DNA from 4 places in the Mucilaginibacter sp. P1_D10 genome. Region 4 is predicted to be linked to each of the others. Evidence: riboswitches for the same ligand, from Rfam matches in the RefSeq annotation. Region 4 holds a riboswitch; each other region holds the start of a gene.
What was found. Region 4 has a riboswitch for S-adenosylmethionine ahead of metH (methionine synthase). Riboswitches for the same ligand answer to the same signal wherever they lie in the genome.

Region 1 (4,018 bases), on a different contig from region 4:
AACTTAAAGTGTTGCTTTTCAGATCTAAGGCTTCAGACAATACCAAACTGCCGTTTACTGATGGATAGAAGTAAGACAGGCTTGATGCCGGCAGGGTAGACGACCAGTCGTTACGGCCGGTTAAGTTCAGGAAAGCATAATTGCGGAAGCCTAACTGTGCGGAGGCGAAGTAGCTATATGTTTTTAATTTGCCGTAGTAGTTAGAAGATACCAGCGGATCGCGCGAGTTGCTTAGCGTGTACAAACCGGCTACTGCCAGTTTAGGCGCTATCTGGTCGTTCTGCTCGTTCAAAATGGTGCTGATGTTACCACCCACAAAGCCATCGAAGGTGAAATCTTTGTTTAATTTTTTGGTGTATTGCAAGCGACCTTCGGTATTGGTTTCATTAACTGTGTAGGCATCCTCTTCATAAGAGCCGAAAGGCGTGCCATTGGTGCCGTAAGCAATCTTAATTTTGCGCCTGTCGTTATAATAATCGGTACCGGTACGGAAGTTGGCCGATAAGCCCTCGATGATCTTATAGTTTAGTTCTATACTACCAATAATTCGGTTTTTATGTTGCCCAACGGTGTTTTCGTAAGCGATAAAGTACGGGTTGCTATAGTAGCTATTGTTCCAGTTGAAGGTGTTGCCGTTGGCATCGCGGTAGTTCTTCAGTTGGTTTACGTCTACCTGGCGGCCAAACCATGTAAATTGCAGCATGGTGCTGGTAGCACGCCTGCCGTATGCGCCGGGTAGGTTGTCGGCATCGTCTTTAATATAATTGGCGATGGTAGTAATAGTCAGTTTTGAATTGGGGCGGAATGTAGTGTTAAGCAAGAAAGAGTTCCTGCCCTGCGAAGAATTGGGCACCACGCCCGTTTGATGCAGGTTATTGTAAGATAAACGGTAGTCGAATTTATCGCTGCTGCCTGCTAAAGCAACACCGTTGTTGAGCGTAACGCCTGTTCTAAAGAAATCGCGCACGTTGTTTGGATGTGCTACGAAAGGCGCAGGCTGCCCGTTTGAAAAGAACTGAGGAATTAACTGACCGTTCAATGCAGGCCCCCAGCTTTCGTCTACACCGTCGTTTACGCCTGCACCAGCACCATTAACGTAGCTGAATTTCCCGTTTGAGCCCTGGCCATATTCGTTCTGATAATCGGGGAATACCTTGAGGGTAGCAAAAGAGGTGTTTGAATTGAGGGTAATACCTGCTCCCTTGGCACCTTTGCCGGTTTTGGTTTTGATGAGGATAACGCCCGCCGCAGCACGGTAACCGTAAAGGGCGGCTGCGTTTGGCCCTTTCAGCACGCTGATAGATTCGATATCTTCTGAATTCAAATCGGAAATAGCGTTGGCGAAATCCCTTGAGCCGTTAGTGCCCTGGAACTGGGAGTTATCTACAATAACGCCATCTACTACAAACAGCGGCTGGTTATTGCCCGATACCGATGTTTCGCCACGGATAACGATACGCGATGAACCCATATCGCCCTGGCTACCGGTAACGTTTACCCCCGCTATTTTGCCCGATAGCGCGTTAATGAGGTTGCTCTCTTTAGCCTCAGCAATATCCCTCGATTTAAGCCCCTGTACGGCGTAGCCCAATGATTTTTTATCTTTCGATATGTTTAGTGCCGTCACAACCACTTCGTTCAATGAATTCGGCGCTTCTTCCAACACTATCTTTAGTGGTTCGCCTGTATTGTTAACAGGAACTTCGATTGTATTGAAGCCGATATAAGAGATCCGTAATATGTCGTTGGCGTTTGCCGGGATGGTAAACTTACCCTGAAAATCGGTTTGGGTGCCGGTTGTTATACCTTTTACGCCGATGGTTACGCCGGGTAGGGGCTGCCCGTCGGATTTGGCGGTCACTACGCCGCTTATTTTTACAGACTGGGCGTTTGCCTGCTGCAGGGTGAATAATAGCAATACAATTGCCAGTAACGATTTGTAATTTTTAAACATGATTTGTTAATGAATAGGTCAAAAAAAATATCAATACGAATGCATGCAGCTCGCGCTATGGCTTACACAAAAGGTGCAATACCAGCTGGCTTGTTGAATTTGTAAAGAATGAAAAGCTGATTTACTCCGAAGGCTTTAAAGCGGTGGCTTATGCCGGGAACCTTGCTGAAGGATTAGCAATAACAACACATAGAAGAGAGATAGCTAGCCATCAGGCTGTTAAAATGTAGGGTTTGATTGTTAAACCGGGGACTTCGGTAGGGGCTGATAGTAGAGGTGTTCATATGGTATGGATTGTGTTAATTCTATTTAAGGATTAATTAAGGGCAACAACAGGTTTATTTACAAGGCCGTCAATGGCTTTCAGCATGCCGGCAAATTCCTGCGGATCGTATAAGCGGGTTAAGTAGGCTATCCGACCGTCGCGGTCTATCACCACGTTGCGGGTTACGCCGCTTTTCTTATTAGCAAACCGCCCGAAGATATCAGCACCCGGATCTAACGCCAGCGGATAGCTGACGTTCATTACTTTTTGAAAGGCGGTTACCTTTTCCAGGGGTTCGTCGCGGTCAACCCCTATCAGGATAACGCCTTTGTCTTTATAGGCCTGCCACACTTCTTTTTCCAAATGAGGCATTTCTTCCCGGCATACGCTGCACCAGCTTGCTGTAAACTGCAGGATAACGATTTTGCCCTTAAGCTGTGCTAGTGAGGTTTTTGTGCCGTCGGTAAGTCGCAGTTCAAAATCTACAGGGGCAGGGTCGCCGGTTTTAACGATGTAACCGCGGTCGGCATCTGCCGCAGGGGTTGCCGGCGTTACAGATTGTGCACTTACAAAAAGTGCAGATAACAGCAGAATTCCTGTTAATAATAAGTATTTATTTTTCATGTGTTGATGTGTTGTGCCCCGAATAACGGCAAGAAGACGGGAAGAGGGAGGATGACGTAATGAACACCTTTTACAGGTATTGCAAATAATTTTGCGGACATTATCTTTTCTGCATTGCTGCAGACAGGAATTAGCACCTTTATACCTATGGCGTACAGGTTGCTAAGACATCATCGGGCCTTTCCCTCAGTCTTTCTTGATAATTATTAAGAACGATTACGATGCAAATATAGAATTAATTCTACTATACCCATGGGCTTTATATAATTTAATTGTCATATCGATTTTTTTTGTTAATCTGCGTTTATGTTTTTGAGGTGTGAGGGCGGGATCGAACCGCCGTTTGAGGTTTTGCAGACCCCCGCCTAACCACTCGGCCACTCCACCATAGTAATTTAGGCGGCCACCGATTTCAGTTGAGTAGCCAGGTTTTCCACTACTTCATCAATCTCGGTTAACGTGTTTTTGTAACTGAACGAAAACCTGATGGTTTCCATGTCCGTTGCTATGCCCAGGCCTTTGAATACCGGGGCTGATTGTGCAGTATAGTCGGAACCGCCCGAAACGATAATATCGATGTCGTCCAGGTGGTTGCTCAAAGGCCGCCCGCCCCAATCAGGGAAGCTGGCACTTAAGATTGTAGCAAGGTTCTCTTCGGGTTTGCCGCCGTTTATCCGCACACCCGGTACCAATGCCTGCAGTTTTGTGATCATCCTTATTTTTAGGGCCTTGATATAATTGATTTTATCCTCAATATCCCAGTAGGCTATTTCCAGAGCTTTTGCAAGCCCAACAATTGCCGCTACGTTTTCGGTACCTGTTTGCTGTTCCGGGCTGTTGCCGTAAACGAGTTTGCTAATGCGCTTGCCGCTGCGGTTAACTAAAATCCCCGCACCTAAAGGCCCGTGGAATTTATTTGCCGAGGCAGATGCAAAATCAAGCTTCAACCTTTCGGGATAAAGGGCATAGTTGCCAAGGGTTTGTATCGTGTCTGAATGGACGGTTGCGCCATAGCGGTGCCCGAGTTCGGCAATGTCTGCTATCGGGTTAACCAACCCGGTAATGGCATTGGCGTGTATTACCGATACCAGGTTGCGCGTATTGGTACGTAACAGGTATTCGAGGTGGTTAAGGTCGGGCCGGCCAATCCTGTCTGTATTCAAATAACTTATCCT
Region 2 (4,018 bases), on a different contig from region 4:
ACGGCAATATCGATATCTATCTGTTCGACCAGCTACTGAAGGGCCGGTTCGATAACTGCCATAAGGTGCTGGATATAGGTTGCGGTGGCGGGCGCAACATTGTTTACTTTTTGCAGAACGGCTTCGAGGTTTACGGTGTCGACCCGAACCCCAATGCCCTGGCCGAGACGCGCGCCTTATCTGAAAAGCTTGCCCCGGCTAATTCCGCAGGGAATTTTACCTGCTTCCCGGCTGAGGACTTGCCCTTCGGCGATGGTTCATTCGATTTAGTTATCAGCAGCGCGGTTTTGCACTTTGCGCAGGATAGCAACCATTTCGATGCCATGCTACGTTCCATGTGGCGTGTGCTAAGGCCCGGCGGTTACTTGTTTGCGCGACTGGCATCGGATATAGGTATAGAAACCTTGGTTATATCGCAGGGCAATAGCCGCTATCTGCTGCCCGATGGCAGCGAGCGTTTCCTGGTAAATGAACAAATATTATTGGAATACACCCAGGTACTCGGCGGGAAGCTATTCGAGCCGATAAAAACCACCAACGTACAAAACCTGCGATGCATGACCACCTGGTGCGTAAGGAAAAATGATGCAGGTGATGCACATATCTTATAGCGCTCGATACATGATATAGGTATCTACCAAACCTAATTGCTGATGCCGAAAACCGTTTGGCGTTGTTCCGATGATGGAAAACCCCTGTTTTTGCCAAAGCTTTACCGCTGTTGCATTGGTTGATACCACGAAGTTGAACTGGATACCCACGTACCCCGCTTCCGTGGCCGTGTCTACAGAATGCCGGCAAAGCATGCTGCCTACGCCTTTTCCCCTTGCGCCGGGATGCACCATATAACCGCAATTGCCCATATGGTTGCCCAGGCCAGGCTGGTTAGGCTTAAGGTAGTAAGTCCCCACAACCCTGCCATCTTCAATAGCTACAAAGGTTTCCATATTGGGTGCGAGCCAGTATTCCATCATGCCTTTGCGTGTGGTTGCCGGGTCAAACGCGTAGGTATCGCCGGATTTTATTACGGTCGAAAATATCTCCCAGATGCCGTCATCATCTGCGGGTGTAGCTTTGCGTATTTCTATTGCCATGGTTTGGTGTGTTACCGATGCTTCAATTTTGGGTATTGCCAGCTTTAAATCAAGTTTGGCGAGGCAAACATAAAAAAGCGACAGGCTCCCCAGCCCGTCGCTTTCTGAAAATTAAATTAGCCACTTTTTATTTGACGCCGCGGGTAGATTCGAACTACCGTTGAAGGTTTTGCAGACCTATGCCTATCCTCTCGGCCACGCGACTTTATGCTTTTCCTGTTATTTATTCGGCTGTGGTGTTAAGCGTAAGTAGGGTTTCACCTCTACAAAGCCCTTGGGGAACTTGGCTGGGATATCCTCTGTTTTGATGGATGGCAGCACCACTACCTGCTCGCCGTCTTTCCAATCGGCCGGGGTGGCTACACTGTGGTAAGCAGTAAGCTGCAATGAATCGATCACGCGCAGTATCTCCTGGAAGTTGCGGCCGGTTGATGCGGGGTAGCTGATGATCAGTTTTATCTTTTTATCGGGGCCGATGATGAACAACGAGCGCACGGTAGCCGTAAGCGATGCGTTGGGGTGTATCATGTCATAAGCGAGGGATATCTCGCGGCTTTCGTCGCCAATAATTGGGAAGGTTACTTCCACGCCCTGGGTTTCGTTGATATCGTTTATCCACCCCTTGTGCGATTCGGTGTTATCCGTGCTCAGCGCAATAACCTTTACGTTTCGCTTCTCGAACTCATCCTTCAGGGAAGCCGTTTTGCCTAGTTCGGTTGTGCAAACAGGGGTGTAATCTGCAGGGTGGGAGAATAATACGCCCCAGCTATCGCCCAGGTATTCGTAAAAATCAATGTCGCCAAGGGATGTTTGTGCTTTAAAGTTTGGGGCCTCATCGCCAATTCGTAAGCTCATAGTTGTAAGTTTTAATTTTAATATTTTTATAGCAATATTACGCTATCGGTTAATCAATAGTAAAACTTATCCAATAAAATTTGAGGAAGAAAGGGGAGCCGCCGGCAGATAACGGCATCATTACGAACGCCGTTTGTCTTTTAAATCAGCTTATCTGTCTCCGCATTGGCGGAGCAGGAATTAGCACCTTACACCAGGCGCGAAGCCGGTACAGGTTGCTAAGACATCATAGGGCCTTTCCCTCTGTCTTTCTGGATAAGTATTTTTAAAGAACGATTACATCACAAAAGTAGGTATAAAAACTACAATTCCTATAGATTTTATTATTTATCTCAGATAAATCTGTAACTAACTGAAAATCAAAATATAAAATGACTTATATTGTATCAAGCCCACACGTTATGAAAACTGTGCCACCACTTCATCAACATTATAAACCGGGTTAGCGCCGCGCTGGGTGGTTACATAAGCGCCTACCGCGCAGGATTTTTCCAGCAGGGCTTGCATGGGGGTGCCGTTAAGCAAGCCCGTAATAAACGTTGCCAGGAACGAATCGCCCGCGCCAACAGTATCCACCACGCAAACTTTGCAACCGGGGTGCTCGTAATATTGGTAATCGTTCCAAATGATGGCACCATGCTCGCCGCGGGTTACGCAGATGATTTTGGTGTGGAACTTGCTTTGGAACTCTTCTATCTTTTGTTTCAGGTCGCCGCTGCTGCCGTGTATAAGCAACTCAGCTTCTTCTTCGTTCATCTTTATTACGTCGGCACGGGCAGCCAGCGTTTCGATGGTGTTCATGGTAAAATGTGGCGGGCGCAGGTTCACATCGAATATTTTAAGCGCGTCGCTTTCATCAAGCACGTTTAGCAGGGTTTCGAAAGAAGCTTGCTCGCGGCAGGCCAGGCTGCCAAAAACGATGGCGCCTACTTTTTTTGATGTAGCTTCTAAAGGTTCGGTAAAGCCTATATTATCCCAGGATACAGGTTGCGGTATAATGTACGTGGCGGTGTTATTTTCATCCAGTTGTACAGTTACTTCACAGGTAGGCAGCTTTTCGTCGCGCTGTATCAACTCGCTGTGAAGGCCGTTCTCCTGCAGGAAGCCGGTGAGCTCCACACCGGACGCGTCGGTACCTACGCTGCTGGCAAACAATACATTGTTGCCCTGCTGCACCAGGTGGCGAGCTACGTTCATGGGCGCGCCGCCCGCTTTTTTAACATCGCCAAAGGCATCCCATAAAACTTCGCCGAAGCACAAGATTTGTTTGTTCATAAATTGGTTTTTGAGCTGATTGATGAAAGGATAAAGCTAAAATATTTTTTGACACGATTTAGCGATTGAAGGATTTGACAGGATTTTTTTAATTGTCTGAACCATGATTTGCTTGATTACCGGATTATAGGACTATTCCAATTGCGAAATATTATCGGGGTATCCTTTAAACAGGCAAATCATGGTTCAGAAAAGGATAGCTGGATTGATTTTAATCCTGTTAATCCTTAAATCCTTTAATCGTGTTATCTTTTAATCATGGTTCGGAAGCGTTATATTAGTTGAATGAAAAAGCAAATTCTCTTCTCTTTTCTCCTGCTTCTGTGTTCCTGCTTCGCTATAGCGCAAGACAAAGACAAGCAAGCCATAGCAAAACTCATGGCCGACCAGCAAATCGCCTGGAGCAAAGGCGACTTGGAGGGCTTTATGCAAGGCTACTGGAAGTCTGATTCACTAATGTTCATCGGCAAGCGTGGGCCGGCTTACGGCTGGCAGGTTACCCTGGATAATTATAAAAAAGGCTACCCGGATAAAGCCGCCATGGGCGAGCTTACCTTTAGGTTAGATAAAATAGAACTGCTGGGCAAGAACGATGCCTTTGTAATGGGCGCCTGGAGCCTCAAACGAGAGAAAGACGCACCAGGAGGTTATTTTACCCTGTGGTTCAGAAAGATTGATGGTCAGTGGAAGATTGTGTGTGACCATACGAGTTGATAAAGATGGCAATCATTCAATAATACTGACAGTATGCTACACCTGATTTTAGATAGCTGGATAGCAGGCCTCTTTAGGCT
Region 3 (4,018 bases), on a different contig from region 4:
AATCTAAATGGTTGAGACTGCAGGCCCAGGATATCTTCCGACAACCCAAAAGCCGTTTTATCTAAAAAGTATTTTGTTAATATGGCTGCCCAAAACATATACGCGGGCAACGCTCGATTTATAATTGAACAATTTTAATCAACTGCCGCGGGTAAAATCACTACTATTCTATTAGATTCTAATACGATTTTTTTGAAAATTGCGGCAAACCCGATTTAGGCACTTAACTGGCTGCCTTTGTGGGTTTCAATAATCAAATACTAAAGAGCGTAACGGGCCGCGAATTTGCTGATTGAGGCTTAGCGCACCAGCCGATACAAGAACAAGAGATTATTATTGTATAAAAAACAATTAATACGCAATTGGATGAAGTTTTTAAATATCTGCTAAATAAGGTTGTGGTAAAGCCCTGTTAATTTGCATTTAGGGCACCAAAGAGACCCGGGCGCAAGGCTGCAACGAACCCGGTAGGCAGGCGGCGTTGATCGCTAACAGGGGGCCTCAGTACTTGCCGGATAGCCTGAACACTTATCCCGGGTTGGGTGACAGGAGTAAATCAACGCACGGATGCAATCGCACTGGCATAAAATGTGCGGCTGTCATCATTAAAAGCGGCATTAGCTGTATCGCTTGTATATAACATATGGCCCGCTTTATAATATTTTACGGTGAGGTTTTTGCGTATTTGCTTCCCCAGGCCTAAATGGTTCAATACATAGTGGGTAGCGGCTACAGGTGTAGCCAAATCGTAATACCCGCCTACCACCTGCACTTTTAGGCCAGGGTTTTGGGTCATTATCTTTTTTAAAGTGGCCGATGCATTAATGTAGCAATTGTTTGCTCCTTGCCCGTAGTTCCAACCGCTGGTTGCAGTAGTGGCCAGGTAAGGCAATTCATTATCATACTTAAGCACCTGTTGCACATATTGTTTAAAGCCCTGCGTGAACGGCGCAAGTATAGCGGCAATGCTGGGGTCGCCATGTTGTAGGGTGTCTTTTACGCGGCCATCGAAAGTGCCTATCGTTTGGCTATCGCTACCCAAAAGCTCGGCGGTAAATTGGCCATCAGTTACCCTTCCGTTCGCTTCCGTCAAATAATCCCTGCTTAGGCCGGTAAAATAATGCAGCGAATCTATAACCTTGTTTATTAAAGCCTGTGGCGCGGCATCGCCCAAATGGAGAAAACGAGTGTAAGTACCCTGCCCGAAGGCTGCTGCGCGGCTCATCAATTGCTCGTCGGTAAGGCTATCCAGGCGGGCATCTAACTTGTGATGATAGCGGGCTGTAACCGCATATGTTGGCAGGTAGTAAGCATAGGGTGTCTCGTTACCCTCCTTAAAACTAATCAACTGGTAATTAAGCGCGGGCGAAATAAGCGTTATGCCGGCAAGCTTTACCCCGCCGGTGGCCTGCAGGCTTTCGGCCAGGCCCACAGCTCGCAGGCCGCCGTAGCTCTCTCCGGCCAAAAAAACCGCATCGTTTTCACGGCCGTTATCTGCCAGGTAGGCGCGTATGAATTCGGCGATAGAACCGACATCTTCTTTATAGCCATAAAACTTGCGGGCATCGGTACCGTCGGTGGCACGGCTGTAGCCGGTACCAACAGGATCTATAAATACCAGGTCGGTAAAACCAAGCCAGGTATTGCTGTTGCCTTCAACCTTCCCGCGCCCGTTAATGCGCACCGGCCCAAACGAACCCATATGCAACCATAGCGCAGAGGAACCGGGCCCGCCGTTAAACACAAAGGTAATGGGGCGTTTTGCAGCACTAACGTTATTATCAAGGCTGTAGGCCACGTAAAAAACATTAGCCGCAGCACGGCCTTTCGAATGACCTATACCCAGGTATCCCGCCTTTGCCCTATAAGCCAGCTTTTTGCCATTTAAGGCTATGGTATGCGAAGTTACCGCAGTGCTAAAGGCCGCAGGCCCCGCCGCAACATCTTCAGACGGGCGGTGGGCAAATTCAGACCAGGAAGTAGAAAGTAAAGCAATAGTGCCGGCCAGCAAAATAGTGGCAACAAAACGCAGGTTGATTGTAACAGTAAAAGAAGAAGGTAACATGGGAGGCAAATAATATTTTTAATAAACTGAGCTTGTTTGTGCTTGGGAGGTTAGCAACAACAGCTGCACATACCCATCTGAGGCATGGGCATTCGCATTAAAAATTGATTATTTAAACCTTGGGTTATCATTATAAAACACAGTACCGCTAATTGCGGATGCTGCAAATGTAATGGTAAATTTCGTTTTCTCAAATTTTTTCTATAATTTCTATGGGATTAATAGAATTTATTTACATTTGCATCGAAACGTTCTTTTAAACTTATCCAGAAAGACCGAGGGAATGGCCCTATGACGTCTTGGCAACCTATTATTTAAGGTGCTAATTCCAACTCCTGCCAAAACAGGAGAAAGATAAGAGTGCAAGTTTTCAACTTGTTAAGCGGTAAATCTCACCTCGCTTTCTGGCCTGTTTAAATCAAAATTTAATTAAATTACCATGAAAGTTTACCTCGACAACGCCGCTACCACCCCACTTGATAAACAAGTGTTTGAAGCCATGACGCCATATCTGCTCAATCATTTCGGCAACCCATCATCGCATCATCAGCACGGTCGCGAAGCAAAACAAGCTATCGAAAGCTGCCGAAAAACCATTGCCGGTTTGCTCAATGCTTCGCCAAACGAAATCATTTTTACATCGGGCGGCACCGAAGCCGATAATACTGCCATATTAACGGCCGTACGCAACGCCGGCGTAAAGCATGTAATTACCACAAGGTTCGAGCATCATGCCGTGTTAAGTTTGCTGGAGCACCTCAAAAAAACCGGCGAAATATCGGTAAGCTTCATCGCTCATGACGAAAAAGGAAACCTGGATCTTAGTCATTTAGCATATTTACTAAGCACCAACCCGCGCAGCCTGGTATCGGTAATGCACGCCAACAACGAAATTGGCAATCTTAACGATATTGAACAGATAGGCAACATCTGCGAAAAACACGATGCGCTTTTCCATACCGATACGGTGCAAACCATAGGCCATTACCGGCACGATGTAAGCAAGCTTAAAGTTCATTTCCTGGCTGCCTCTGCCCACAAATTCCACGGGCCAAAAGGTATAGGCTTTTTATATTGTCGGCAGGGCCTAAGGCCGGCCAAATTACTACACGGCGGCGGCCAGGAAAGAGCGTTGCGTGCAGGCACAGAAAACATCCCCGGTATAATCGGCCTTACCAAAGCATTGCAACTGGCCTATGCCGATATAAACGAGCACCGGCAATACATACAGCAATTGAAAGACCAGCTGATTGCCGGGCTTACCGAAACGCTGCGGGGCGTAAATTTCAACGGAAATTCGGCCATTGCGGATAAAAGCTTATATACCGTACTCAGCATCAATGTGCCATCGTTAAACCCCGACCTGCTCCGATGTTTGGACGAGTATGGCATATCTGTATCGGGCGGGAGTGCCTGCAGCAGTGGCTCATCGTCGCACGTGCTTCGTGCGCTCGGCGTTGAAGCGGGTAGAGATACCATCCGATTCTCTTTTAGCAAATTCAACACCCCGGAAGAGATAAATTATGCCGCCGGTAAACTTGCGGCTATTTATCAGCTGATTGCGGCATAATTGCGCAAAGCCGGCCAGTCCCGTTTCCTGTCAGTTTTTTATTGATAAGAACAGGGTGCACGGCAAAAACATATACGGGTTGTTCCGAGTACACAACAAAAACAAGGTGGAGTGGCCGAGTGGTTAGGCGGGAGCCTGCAAAACTCCTTACGATGGTTCGAACCCATCCTCACACCTCCCATAATTAAAAAATGAAATTAAGCTATTTATATATCTTGTTGGCCGTCCTTATTATATGCTCTGCGGCCACTGCGCGTGGTTGCGTGCCTGATACGCCCGCACGGGTACTGGTGGTGATTGCACACCCCGATGATGAGAGCGAAATGGCCGTTACCCTATACAAAATAGCTAAAGAACACCACGGCCTGGTAGATATTGCGGTT
Region 4 (4,018 bases):
ATGACGAACAACTGGATAGGTATTTCGAAAAATACACCGAAACAGGCCCGACAGAAACGCTTGCAATAGCTCGAACCAATCTAAGAGTGCATGAAATCAATCGTTTTATGCGGAAGAAATTGCTCGGCGATGCGAATTTAGACTTGCAAACAGGCGAAGTATTATTAGTAACTCAAAACAACCATAAGGTGCCGTTAACAAACGGTGATTTTGTAACCGTAACCGCCTTGGGCGAGGTTACCTGGCGGGGCGGGCTCAAATTTCAGAGAGTTACAGTGCGGACTTTCCTGTCTGATACGGAGTTTAAAATGCAGCTCTCGGTTAATGCGCTCAAAAGCATAAATGGTAGCCTGACTAAAGATCAAACAAAGGAACTGATGGTTGATTTCCATAGCCGCATGCGCGAAAAAGGGATATCCTCTAAAAGTGAAGAATACCGGGAAGCGATGTTGGGAGATGATTATTATAACTGCTTAAAAGCTACTTATGGCTATGCGGTAACTTGTCATAAAGCACAAGGCGGTGAATGGAATAACGTCTATCTTTTCCTGGATAATGAAAATAATACCATGTTTAGGATGCCTCCTGCCAGCCTCTGCAAATGGTGGTACACGGCAGTAACCCGTGCCCGAAAGGAATTGCACTTAGTAAAACACTGGTGGGTGGTATAGAATAGGTCTACTCCAATTCAACTATTTCAACATCCGATAATACACAGATATCGATGGCGCTGAAGATATTAGGCTTAAGGAAAGCCCACAGTGTACGGTTGTCGCAATTTCCTATTTTGATGTTTATTAATTTAGGTGGTGCTCCGAGACGGGTAATTAGGATGGGGAAGTCTGCATCTTTAGAAACCAAAATGACATTACCGGCCGTTTTTGCTCGGTGGTAAATCTCACTATCCGTGAGGAAGTGTAAATTTAGGCTATAGGATGATTTTACAACATAGCCAGTGTATTCATTCATCCATTTTGCAATAATTGGTGAAATCTGCGTGTCTAACCAAATTTCCCATTGCTCAGGCGGCATGTATGACAACAGTGTTTTTTATTTTCAATGAAGCATAGAACAGTGCTGCCTTAATATCTTCTTTTTCTAAAATAGGATGTTGCTCTAAGATTTCCGCATCAGATAATCCAGATGAAAGCAACTCCAAAATATCACTCACCGGAAAACGCATTCCCCGGATAGTCGGCTTTCCGCTAAGCAAATCAGGGATAAAAGTAATGCGGCCAAGCAAGGCTTGTTGGATATCATTCATGATTTAAAGTTAAGCAAACTTCCATAACAAACACAATACCAACCTGAATATCCGTTATCCCATTTCATCTTCCCCGCAAAAACATTATATTTGCTGCACTACTGCTAAAAAATGTAATCCTCAAACACTCCACGCCATTCATCGTTTAATCGATGAATCTGATTGCCGGCAAAAATAAGCTGGCCTACTATTGTTTTATCGAATACGCTGCGCGCATTAATGCGTAAATCCGCGTATCTTTAATTTTTATTTATGAAACAGAAATTTTATGATACTGCTGTGAAGCAGGAGAAAGTTGTGCTGGTTGGGGTGATTACCCCCAACGAAACGGAAGCACGCGAAAAAGAATACTTAGAAGAATTGGAGTTTTTGGTTGCCACCGCCGGCGGCCTCACCGTGAAAACCTTTACCCAAAAATTACAGCGGCCGGAACGTTCCACCTTTGTGGGTACCGGTAAGCTGGAAGAAATAAAAGAATATGTTGTTGCCGAAGAAATAGACATCGTGGTGTTTGATGATGAGCTTACGCCATCGCAAATGCGCAACATCGAACGCGAACTACAGGTGAAGATACTCGACCGTAGCAACCTTATCCTGGATATTTTTGCAAGTCGCGCACAAACGGCGCAAGCCAAAACCCAGGTTGAGCTCGCTCAGCTGCAATATTTACTGCCACGCTTAACACGTTTATGGACGCACTTAGAGCGCCAAAAGGGCGGTATTGGTATGCGTGGCCCGGGCGAGAGCCAGATAGAGACCGACAGGCGTTTAATCCTGAATAAGATTTCCCTGCTGAAAGAGCGCCTAAAGCTTATCGACCGACAGAACGAAACCCAGCGCAAGAACCGCCAGGCTTTAATACGCGTGGCTTTGGTAGGTTATACCAATGTAGGTAAGTCGACCATCATGAATATGCTGGCAAAATCTGAAGTTTTTGCCGAAAACAAGCTGTTTGCCACGCTGGATACTACCGTGCGCAAAGTGGTGATAGAGAATGTGCCGTTTTTACTATCAGATACCGTAGGATTCATCCGCAAGCTGCCACATCATTTGGTAGAGTGCTTTAAATCTACCCTGGATGAGGTGCGCGAGGCGGATATATTGATACACGTGGTAGATATTTCGCACCCGACGTTTGAGGACCAGATACGTACCGTAAACGAAACGCTGAAGGATTTGAAGGTGCTGGATAAAAAAACTATCACGGTGTTCAATAAGATCGATGCCTTTAACCCTGCCGACCATAATATCGACATCAAGGATACCCCACTTACGATGGACGATTTCAACCACAGTTGGATGGCCAAGAACAATGCGCCTGCGATATTTATTTCGGCCACCCAAAAAGAAAACCTGGAAGAGTTCCGCACCATGCTTTACGATGCCGTAAAAACGATGCATACGGAACGATACCCCTACGATCATTTGCTGTATTAACCCCAAAACGGCCATTTCATCGGCCTTCCGGGGAGATAAAGTTGCCGTAGGGCAACTTTATCTCCCCATACTTGCGCAGCCTTGCACATTACAACATTAATATTCATATTTGTAATGCTTATGGAGAAAGGCGGAGGGATTAGACCCTGCGATGTCTTGGCAACCTGTGCTTACAAGGTGCTACATTCTACTTAACCGGGAGAAAATCGGTTAGGAAAGATAAGCGAAAGTCATTTTTTATACCCTGACTTTTCGAGATAAGCTATATACCAGTTTGCAGTAATCAGTTTACAGTTAGCAGTTTTGCTATGCGGTAAATTTCATAACTGCCTACTGCTAACCGGCAACTGCCAACTGTTTACAATGGACATTAGAAAAGAACTAGAAAAACGCATCCTGGTTATTGATGGGGCAATGGGCACCATGATACAGCGGTACGAACTCACCGAGGAGGATTTCCGCGGCGAGCGTTTCCGCGATCATGCATCCGACCTGAAAGGCAATAACGACCTGCTGAACATCACCCGCCCGGATGTGATCAAGGCTATCCATGCCGAATATTTGGATGCCGGCGCGGATATTATCGAAACCAATACCTTCAGCACACAAAAGATATCGCTTGCGGATTACCACCTCGAAGAGCTTGATTATGAATTAAGCTACGAAGGTGCCCGTATAGCCCGCGAAGTAGCTGATGAATATACGGCCAAAAACCCGGCAAAGCCACGCTTTGTGGCAGGTGCTGTGGGGCCAACAAACCGCACAGCATCACTTTCACCGGACGTAAACGACCCGGGTTACCGTGCCGTTACTTTTGATGATTTGGCTGAGGCTTATTACGAGCAGGTACGTGGTTTGGTTGATGGCGGATCGGACGTGCTGCTGGTAGAAACCATTTTTGATACCCTGAACGCGAAGGCAGCCCTGTTTGCCATCGACCGTTATAAAAAAGAATGCAAGGAAGCCGGCAAAGATTACCCTGCTTTTAGGGACACCGGCGGCGTGATGATCTCCGGTACCATTACCGATGCATCGGGCCGCACGCTTTCGGGCCAAACGGTGGAGGCTTTCTGGAATTCTATAAGTCACGCAAACTTGCTTTCTGTTGGTTTGAACTGCGCTTTGGGTGCCCGCGAAATGAGGCCGCATTTGGAGGAACTATCCGAAAAGGCAGGCGTTTATATTTCCGCTTACCCTAACGCAGGTTTGCCAAACGAATTTGGCGCTTACGACGAAACCCCGCACGAAACTGCCCACCAGGTTGATGATTTCATCAAGGCTGGGCTGGTTAATATCGTTGGTGGTTGTTGCGGCACC

Region 1: another riboswitch for S-adenosylmethionine. It lies ahead of AC1DYT_RS26095 (TlpA family protein disulfide reductase); the one in region 4 lies ahead of metH (methionine synthase).
Region 2: another riboswitch for S-adenosylmethionine. It lies ahead of AC1DYT_RS02055 (peroxiredoxin); the one in region 4 lies ahead of metH (methionine synthase).
Region 3: another riboswitch for S-adenosylmethionine. It lies ahead of AC1DYT_RS18885 (cysteine desulfurase family protein); the one in region 4 lies ahead of metH (methionine synthase).

What each region holds. Positions count from the first base shown of each region.
Region 1 is NZ_JBFUAP010000027.1:38,106-42,123, reverse strand. Features, by position in the region: gene AC1DYT_RS26100 (SusC/RagA family TonB-linked outer membrane protein) at 1-1,954, opposite strand, end outside; gene AC1DYT_RS26095 (TlpA family protein disulfide reductase) at 2,271-2,843, opposite strand; SAM riboswitch class I at 2,941-3,049, opposite strand; tRNA gene AC1DYT_RS26090 (tRNA-Cys) at 3,159-3,230, opposite strand; gene AC1DYT_RS26085 (cysteine desulfurase family protein) at 3,239-4,018, opposite strand, start outside.
Region 2 is NZ_JBFUAP010000001.1:462,584-466,601, forward strand. Features, by position in the region: gene AC1DYT_RS02040 (class I SAM-dependent methyltransferase) at 1-611, shown strand, start outside; gene AC1DYT_RS02045 (N-acetyltransferase family protein) at 606-1,094, opposite strand; tRNA gene AC1DYT_RS02050 (tRNA-Cys) at 1,229-1,299, opposite strand; gene AC1DYT_RS02055 (peroxiredoxin) at 1,314-1,949, opposite strand; SAM riboswitch class I at 2,097-2,211, opposite strand; gene AC1DYT_RS02060 (carbohydrate kinase family protein) at 2,349-3,224, opposite strand; gene AC1DYT_RS02065 (YybH family protein) at 3,510-3,938, shown strand; gene AC1DYT_RS02070 (hypothetical protein) at 3,972-4,018, shown strand, end outside.
Region 3 is NZ_JBFUAP010000012.1:25,971-29,988, forward strand. Features, by position in the region: gene AC1DYT_RS18880 (S10 family peptidase) at 557-2,065, opposite strand; SAM riboswitch class I at 2,325-2,426, shown strand; gene AC1DYT_RS18885 (cysteine desulfurase family protein) at 2,505-3,635, shown strand; tRNA gene AC1DYT_RS18890 (tRNA-Cys) at 3,741-3,812, shown strand; gene AC1DYT_RS18895 (PIG-L family deacetylase) at 3,827-4,018, shown strand, end outside.
Region 4 is NZ_JBFUAP010000008.1:40,117-44,134, reverse strand. Features, by position in the region: gene AC1DYT_RS14275 (ATP-dependent DNA helicase) at 1-671, shown strand, start outside; gene AC1DYT_RS14270 (DUF5615 family PIN-like protein) at 679-1,032, opposite strand; gene AC1DYT_RS14265 (DUF433 domain-containing protein) at 1,022-1,264, opposite strand; gene hflX (GTPase HflX) at 1,517-2,701, shown strand; SAM riboswitch class I at 2,817-2,927, shown strand; gene metH (methionine synthase) at 3,065-4,018, shown strand, end outside.